Regions from separate parts of the Brevibacillus soli genome, predicted to be linked through region 2. Evidence: a T-box and tRNA genes for the amino acid it is inferred to sense, from the RefSeq annotation. Region 2 holds a T-box; the other holds one or more tRNA genes.
The links. The T-box of region 2 lies ahead of serS (serine--tRNA ligase). A T-box ahead of a tRNA ligase gene usually reads a tRNA of that ligase, here a tRNA-Ser.
Positions count from the first base shown of each region.

Region 1: it encodes a tRNA-Ser, which carries the amino acid that the T-box ahead of serS (serine--tRNA ligase) is inferred to sense. The anticodon was not compared.

Region 1 is NZ_JBIYSM020000008.1:93,966-98,390, reverse strand. It holds gene gabT (4-aminobutyrate--2-oxoglutarate transaminase) at 1-276, shown strand, start outside; gene ACE99V_RS05285 (aldehyde dehydrogenase family protein) at 291-1,709, shown strand; tRNA gene ACE99V_RS05280 (tRNA-Ser) at 1,833-1,921, shown strand; gene helD (RNA polymerase recycling motor HelD) at 2,129-4,425, opposite strand, start outside.
Region 2 is NZ_JBIYSM020000023.1:54,506-58,930, forward strand. It holds gene aceB (malate synthase A) at 1-127, opposite strand, end outside; gene serS (serine--tRNA ligase) at 535-1,818, opposite strand; T-box leader at 1,868-2,091, opposite strand; gene pdxT (pyridoxal 5'-phosphate synthase glutaminase subunit PdxT) at 2,204-2,794, opposite strand; gene pdxS (pyridoxal 5'-phosphate synthase lyase subunit PdxS) at 2,806-3,690, opposite strand; gene ACE99V_RS11430 (D-alanyl-D-alanine carboxypeptidase family protein) at 3,791-4,425, opposite strand, start outside.

The sequences.
Region 1 (4,425 bases), on a different contig from region 2:
CGCGAAAAGTATGCGCAGGTGGGAGATGCCCGCGGTCTGGGGGCGATGTGCGCGATGGAGATCGTCAAGGACAAGACGACCAAGGAACCGGATAAGGAATTGACGGCCAAAATCGTGCAAGCCTGCAACCGCCGCGGTCTTGTCCTGCTCTCTGCCGGATTGCACAGCAACGTGATCCGCATCCTCTCTCCGCTGGTGATTACGGATGATCAACTGGAGGAAGGTTTGGCCGTCATGGAGAATGTGTTAGAAGAGCTGTGCACATCCAACCGATAAGGGGGAGGACTATTATGAAAAAAGCGTGCTACATTGGCGGAGAGTGGGTAGAAACGGCGGAGTACGCACCGCTGTATGCCCCGTTTAGCGGCGAGCAGATCGCCGAGATCCCGCTGGCTGATGCAAAGACGGTGGAAAAGGCCATCACAGCAGCCGAGGAAGCCGCTTCTGTCATGCGTCGCATGCCTGCACACCAACGGGCGAACATTTTGGAAAAAATATCCACCCTCTTGAACGAACGTCTGGAAGAGGCGGCAAAAATCATCGCGCTGGAGGCGGGCAAACCGATCAAAACGGCTCGCGGCGAGGTAATTCGGACCATACAGACGTACAAGTTTGCCGCAGAAGAGGCGAAGCGCATTCACGGCGAGACGCTTCCGCTTGATGCGGCCATCGGCGGAGAAGGACGGCTGGCTTACACGGTACGGGAACCGCTGGGCGTCATCGGAGCGATCACACCGTTCAACTTCCCGATGAATCTCGTCGCCCACAAAGTGGGACCGGCGCTTGCGGCAGGCAATACGATTGTGTTAAAACCGGCTTCCCAGACGCCGCTTTCCGCCTTTTTCCTGGCTGAAATTGCGGAACAGGCGGGACTGCCGGCTGGCGCGCTGAACGTGATCACCGGCAGCGGCGGCAAGGTCGGCGATCTTCTGGTGACGGATCCGCGGATCAAGGCGATCACCTTTACCGGCAGCCCTGCAGTCGGCATCGATATTCGCAATCGAGCCGGACTGAAGCGGGTAACCCTGGAGCTTGGCTCCAACTCTGCGGTGATTGTCGACCGTGACGTCAACCTGGAGGAGGTCATTCCGCGCTGCATTTTCGGCGCATTTGCGTACTCCGGTCAGGTGTGCATATCCGTCCAGCGCATCTATGTCGTGAAGGAACTGTACGAGACATTTGTGGAGCAATTTGTGGCGGAGACCCGCAAATTGCAGGGCGGTGATTCCCTGTCCGAGTCAACGGACTACTCCGCCATGATCAGTCCGAAAGAAACGGAGCGGGCTTTGGCCTGGATTGAAGAAGCGAAACAGCGCGGTGCCCGCGTCGAGTGCGGCGGAGAGACAGTGGGGCGCGTTCTGCAGCCTACCGTGCTGACCGGTGTTCCTGCGGATGCGAAGGTTTCCTGCCAGGAAGTATTCGGTCCGGTCGTATTGATAAATCCCGTTGACACGGTTGACGAAGCAATTGCACTGGTCAACGACTCCCGCTACGGTTTGCAGGCGGGTCTGTACACCAATAATCTCGCACTTGCGCTGCAGGCGGCGGAACAGCTGCACGTAGGCGGCGTGATGATCAACGACGTGCCGACGTTCCGGGTCGACCACATGCCGTACGGTGGGGTAAAAGAGAGCGGTATGGGACGGGAAGGCGTCAAATACGCTGTCGAAGAAATGACGGAGTTAAAGCTGGTTGTGATCAAACGCTAAGACACAAACAGGCCCGGTCTGCAGGAAAGGCCGGGCATCTTTTCTGTTACAGGTGAATTTTTTTAGCAAAAACCATTGCACAAGTAAGGGTTTTTATGCTATAGTAATTCTTGTCTGATACGCGGAGGGATACCGAAGTGGTCATAACGGGGCGGTCTTGAAAACCGTTAGGCGGCAACGTCACGGGGGTTCGAATCCCTCTCCCTCCGCCATACATAGAAGAGGCAAGCAGGTAGATGATCCTACCTGCTTTTTTGGTGTATATGAATTTATAAATTTGGACATCCCATACAGCCGCTAGAAAAGTGTTCGGGGCCCCCGCCCGGCGAAGAAAGGGACCCCACTCGGCACAGCGATAGCTAACGCCGAGTGGGTCGAGGATAGCTCATGCCGGGTGGGTTTTCTTGGTGTATAAGAATTTATAAATTTGGACATTCCATACAGCCGCTAGAAAAGTGTTCGGGGCCCCAGCCGACACCAGCGTTAGCTAAAATCGGCTGGGTTTTCTTATTTTCCAAGCTGTACGTATCAGGTGACAGTACGCTCAAAAAAGGAGTGATATCGCCGACGCAGCAGATGTGCAATTCATGCATGGCCCGGGTGCATGCCGTGTAGAAGAGTTTCCGCTCCCTCTCTCTCCCGTATTGGTATTGCGAAGCATTGTAGATGATAACCGCGTCGAATTCCACACCTTTTGCGAGATAGGAGGGAATGACCAGCGTACCAGCCTCGAACGAGACCGCCTCCTTTCCGATCAGTCGAAGCGGCGAATCGCCCCGCAATGCTTGGTATGCTTCTTGGCTTTCTGCAAAGGTTTTGCCGATGACGGCTATCGTTCGATGGCCGTCCGCTTGAAGAGAGCGGATGCGTTCTTTGATCCGGGCGGCGAGTTCCGTCATGTCTGCTGCTTGCGTTACGGTTGGTTTCCGCCCCTCCCGGTTAAAAGGCTCAATAGCGTCTCCTCCCGCAATCAGTCCACGCGTGAATACCACAATCGGCCGCGTGGAGCGATAGCTTCGCGTCAGGACGATTTTTTCTGTCTGTTCCTCCGGGTAAAGCGAGGATAGTTTTGCAAAATGGTTGCTGCTGGAATGGACGTATATCCCCTGATTAAGGTCGCCGAGCATCGTCATTTTACCGTTCGGAAACATCCGTCTGAGGAAAGCGATCTGAAAAGGCGAATAATCCTGCGCCTCATCGATAAAGACGTGACGCACGGAATGGTTGGTCCGGAATCCTTCCATCCGTTCTTTTAGGTAGAGATACGGTGTGGCATCTTCATACGCCAGCTCAGAGCGGTCCAGCCGTGCCACTGTCTGTTCGCAGATCTCCTCCCATGAGTCAGGCAAGTCGGTACGGTCGTTCGATGGATAAAGGCGATGGGCATCAGTGAACAGCTGCCGGTATAGGGCCGGGACGTCAATAAACTGAAGGCGCTTTACAACTGCTCTCAGCGGTTCGAAGTGCCTGTTTACGACAAGGGCGGCGAGCAGCTTTTGTTCGAGCGCAAAGTCGTCGAATGTATTTCCCCCAAGCCGTTTTCTTCTTCTCAGTTCCTCATACGCCTCCCGGTAGTCATCCTGGTCGAGCAGCTCGATTTCATCTTCAACCCATGGTTTTTTTCGCTCCAGGCTTGCCTGTTCCTCCAGTTGCGCAAGCAGCCATTTGGCCAGAAGGATCAATCGGTTGGGGATTCGCATGGAAGGATCCAGGGAATAGAACTGTTCTGCCATGCGTTCAGCTGAAAGGATGATTCTTCCGCGGAACGTTACGTCCCGAAAACGCATGCCTTCCCGTCCAAGCCATTCGATGTACCGATCGACCATCTGCATGAATGCAAGGGACGCCTTGAAGCGAATGCCTTCGATGCGTGGTGCATAACCGGATTCGTTTGCGGCGGTGAGCACATATTCGAGCTGCATGAACGGATCTTCGAGTCGGAAGGTTTTCCCCAGCCGCCGTTCCAGGTACTCCTGAAAGGTGGTCTGCTGCATGTTCTCTTCGCCAAGCTCTGGGAGAACGGTAGAGATGTAGCTGTTAAACAGCGGATTGGGGGAAAACAGCACGATCTGCTCCGCGTTCAGAGTTTTCCGGTAGCGGTACAGCAAATAGGCGACCCTCTGAAGCGCTGCGGATGTCTTGCCGCTTCCCGCCGCCCCCTCTACGATCAGCAAGTGACTTCGTTCGTTCCGAATGATGCGGTTTTGCTCTTTTTGTATCGTAGCCACAATACTTTTCATCTGCGAGCTGGCATGTCTGCCGAGCATCTCCTGCAGCAGTTCGTCGCCAATCGTTACGCCTGTGTCAAACATGCTTCGAATGCGGCCGTCACGGATGAGATACTGGCGCTTTAATTCCAATGTGCCGGTAACAGTGCCGCCGGGTGTTTCGTACTTCGCCGCTCCGGGCGGGCAGTCATAATACAGACTTGAAACCGGTGCGCGCCAGTCATGGATGAGGAAGTGTTCGTCGTTTTCATCGAGGAGAGAAGCGATTCCCAGATAGATGCGCTCGCTTTGTTTTTCGCCGGATTCCATGAAGTCAATTCGCCCAAAGTACGGGGACTGTTGTAGTTTGAACAGGGTTTTTAGCTGCTTCTCGGCATGCTGATGGCTGCGTTCCCGCTCCGACAGCACCTCCGCCTGCTGTTTGATGCTTGTGTATGTTTCGGTCGCTTCGTGTGCGTCGTCAAAATTGACAGTTACATCGTCCCAGA
Region 2 (4,425 bases):
CAAACGTACGCTCCAGCTTGGTTATAAATTGAATGGCCTGTGGCGTAAGAATTTCCGCAAATTCCGGCGAAATCTCGCCGGTTACGTCTACTCCGGTTGGATAATGATTCATAGGAGTTGTTGCCATAGGGAAGCTCCTCCTTTCAAATCACAACGAATTATTATGGTACAGAAATGTTTTTAAGATTCTATTATAGTACAGTACCTACAAAAAAAATGACTCACTCCATATAGCCTGATCCACTGCAAGTGCTGCAGCTTACACATCCGTCTCCGTGACAGTGATGGCATTGCGTACCGTTCAGATCATGTCCATGTCCTCCGCACTGCGGGCAATTCTGTTCTCCGTTTCCTTCACACCGATAGCAATTCATCTCCAACGCCCCTCCTGTTTGATTTCTGTATTAAAACAATTGTTTTTGTTGTTGGTGTTATTATATAACAGCAACTTCTGTATTGCAACACATTTTAGAAAATTCCCGCTTTTATGCAAAAAAGGCCTTCTGTACTAATACAGAAGGCCTCTTTTTCTACTTATTTCTTCGGCGCGATTTTCTCCAAACCGCCCATGTAAGGACGCAGTACTTCCGGAATGAGAACCGTGCCATCCGCTTGTTGATAATTCTCCAGCAGTGCGGCCACAGTACGCCCGATTGCCAGACCGGAACCGTTGAGGGTATGCACAAATTCAGGCTTTGCCTTGGTGTCGCGGCGGAAGCGGATATTCGCACGACGGGCCTGGAAGTCTTCGAAGTTGGAGCAGGACGAGATCTCCCGGTAGGTTTCGTAGCTTGGAATCCACACTTCGATATCGTACTTTTTCGCTGCCGTAAAACCGAGATCACCCGTGCACATGCTCATCACGCGATATGGCAAGCCTAACAGCTGGAGCACTTTCTCCGCGTTTTTCACCAGCTTTTCCAATTCATCGTAGGAGTCTTCCGGTTTGACGAACTTCACCAACTCCACTTTGTTGAACTGATGCTGACGGATCAAGCCGCGCGTATCGCGTCCTGCCGAACCCGCTTCAGAACGGAAGCAGGCGCTGTACGCCGCATAGTATTTCGGCAGGTCGGCTGCGTCGAGAATCTCGTCACGATGCATGTTGGTCACCGGCACCTCTGCGGTTGGAATCAGGAAGTAGTCCGGTCCTTCCACTTTAAACGCATCCTCTTCGAATTTCGGAAGCTGGCCGGTGCCGGTCATGCTCAAGCGGTTCACCATATACGGCGGCAGGATCTCTTCATATCCATGCTCTTCGGAATGCAGGTCCAGCATAAAGTTCATCAGGGCACGCTCCAGGCGGGCACCCAGCCCCTTATAGAAAACAAAGCGGCTCCCGGTCACTTTCCCCGCTGTCTCGAAGTCGAGAATCCCCAGTTCCTGAGCCAGCTCCCAGTGAGGTTTGGCCGTAAAATCAAATTTGCGCGGTTCACCCCAGGTCCATGCCAGCACATTGTCCTCTTCGGATGTTCCCACCGGTACGCTTTCATGCGGCAGGTTTGGCAGGCTGAGCAATATTTGCTCCAGCTGTTCATCCAACTGGCGCAGTTCCTCGTCCAACACTTTAATCCGGTCGCTTACTTCCTTCATTTCTGCAATCAAATGATCGGCATTTTCCTTGTTGCGCTTCAATACAGCGACTTGCTCGGAGACGGTATTGCGTTTGTTTTTCAACGCCTCCGCCTCTTGAATCACCTGACGCCGCTTCTCGTCCACTTCCGCAAATTGATCCAACGCTGAGATGTCTTCATTACGATGGGCAAGCCGACGCCTTACCTCTTCCAGGTCGTGTCGCAAAACCTTTACGTCTAACATCTTAGGATCCCTCCGTGTATCAACAAAATAAAAAACACCCATCCCCCTTGCAAGGGACGAGTGCTGCTTACCCGCGTTGCCACCCTTATTGGCAGATGCCTACCGCTTGTTGCATCTACCCACTCTGCCCGTTTTAACGGTACGGGTACCGGGCAAAGTTCATTCCTTTGCCACTCCGAGATGGATTCTTCTGCATGCCGGGTCGGTTCGCACCATCCACCGACTCTCTTTGCCTGACAGGTGCAGCGTACTTGTTCTCGTCAACGTATTCCACACATATTTATACTTTTATTCTTTAACTGTACTACAAACTCTATACCTGTGTAAAGTCAACAAACAAAGAACCAGCACCCGTAACGGTGCTGGTTTTCTCCATCGGTTCCATTTATGCTTGTACTTTCTCGCCGCGGTATTCTTTTACCATGTCGAGGAAGTACTTGTGCATGCGGAAGTCTTCGGTCAACTCCGGATGAAAGGCGGCCGCCAGATATTGTCCCTGGCGAGCGGCGACGATTTTTTCCTCGTACTTGGACAAAATCTCACCGTTTCCGGCTACCTCCATGATGTATGGAGCACGGATAAACACGGCCGGGAAATCAGACGCCACACCGGCGATCGGAAGCGATACCTCAAAGCTTTCCTTTTGACGGCCGAATGCGTTGCGCTCCACCTTGATATCCATCAAGCCGAGGTGGAAGTCGTCCTGTCCGTTGATGCGGTTGGCCAACAGAATGGCTCCCGCACATGTACCAAAAATCGGCTTTTTGGCTTGTCCGAACTGACGAATCGCTTCCATGAATCCGTACTTGTGCATCAGCTTGCTGATGGTGGTGCTTTCTCCGCCGGGAATAACCAGTCCGTCCAGGTCTTCCAGCTCTTCTACTTTCTTAACCGGTACTGCTGTGGCGCCTGCTTCTTCCAGCATGCGAATGTGCTCGGCCACAGCTCCCTGAAGGGCGAGTACACCAATTTTCATGTCAGTTCACCTTACCAGCCGCGTTCTTGCATACGATCTGCTTCGCGGATTTTGGAGATTTCGATACCGGTCATGGGTGTACCCAAACCTTTGGATACGCGGGCAATCAGTTCGTAATCGGTGTAGTGTGTGGTTGCTTCGACGATCGCACGAGCGAATTTCTCCGGGTTCTCGGACTTGAAGATACCGGAACCTACGAATACGCCGTCTGCGCCCAGATGCATCATCAGTGCTGCGTCGGAAGGAGTAGCCACACCGCCTGCCGCGAAGTTTACAACCGGCAGCTTGCCGTTTTTATGAACATACTCGAGCAGATCGTAAGGGGCACCCAGTGCTTTTGCTTCCGCCATCAGTTCATCGTAGGACATGCTTTGTACCTTGCGAATCTGGGACTGCATGGTACGCATATGACGTACGGCTTCCACGATGTTGCCCGTTCCCGGTTCACCCTTGGTACGAATCATGGACGCGCCTTCACCGATGCGGCGAAGCGCTTCCCCGAGATCACGTGCGCCGCACACGAACGGAACCGTAAACTCTTTTTTATTAATATGGTACATATCGTCAGCAGGCGTCAAAACTTCACTCTCATCGAGGTAGTCTACACCCATCGACTCCAGAACACGCGCTTCTACAAAATGGCCGATCCGTGCTTTTGCCATGACAGGAATGGATACAGCATTCAACACTTCTTCCACGATGCTGAGGTCAGCCATGCGCGCTACGCCGCCTGCGGCACGAATATCGGACGGTACGCGCTCCAGCGCCATTACAGCAACAGCACCGGCGGCTTCGGCAATTTTCGCCTGTTCAGCATTTACGACGTCCATGATGACGCCGCCTTTTTGCATTTCAGCCATACCTCTTTTAACGCGGGATGTTCCTACTTGCACCATTGTATTATGCCTCCTACGATATGAAGTCAGACTTGATTGCGTATACGCTTTCTTAATATTCACCATTGTAAACCATCTTTTATTTCGGAAACAACCCCATTTATTTTCCCGTAATACTGCTTAAGATGTTGCCGATGAACTGGATCACGCTGCGGAAGAACAAGCGAAGCCAGCTGGCCTCTTCCACATCTTGCGCTGCCACCAGGTCAACCCCGCCTCTGGTGGCGTCTTCCGGCTGAAGGTAATCGCCTTCTGCGGCGCCTTCCGTCTTGAAGACAACCTTCCCGATTACTTGTTCTTTTTTAATGGGAGCGGTTAACTCCTGGAAGGTGACAACCGGCTTGTACTTGCCTTCTTCGCCGATCTTGGTCAGAACGTTCGCCACGTCTCCCGTTACCGCCGGGACTTCCAGCTCTACCCCGTTTTTCACAGGCGCTGTTTCATATCCTTTGATCGCAGCTCCCTTGTCCAGATGCTTCACCAGCTTGAAGCTGCTGAAGCCGTAATCAAACAGCTTCTTGGTTTCCACAAAGCGCTTGGTTTCGCTTTCCGTCCCCATCACTACGCTGATCAGCCGCATGCCGTCACGGGTAGCCGTTCCGGTAAAACAGTACTTGGCCTCGGCTGTATATCCGGTTTTCAAGCCGTCTACCCCCGGATAGTAGTTGTTCAAGTCAGGAAGCATCCAGTTGTAGTTTGCCTTCTTGAGCTCGTTTGGCATACCTTCGCGGAAAA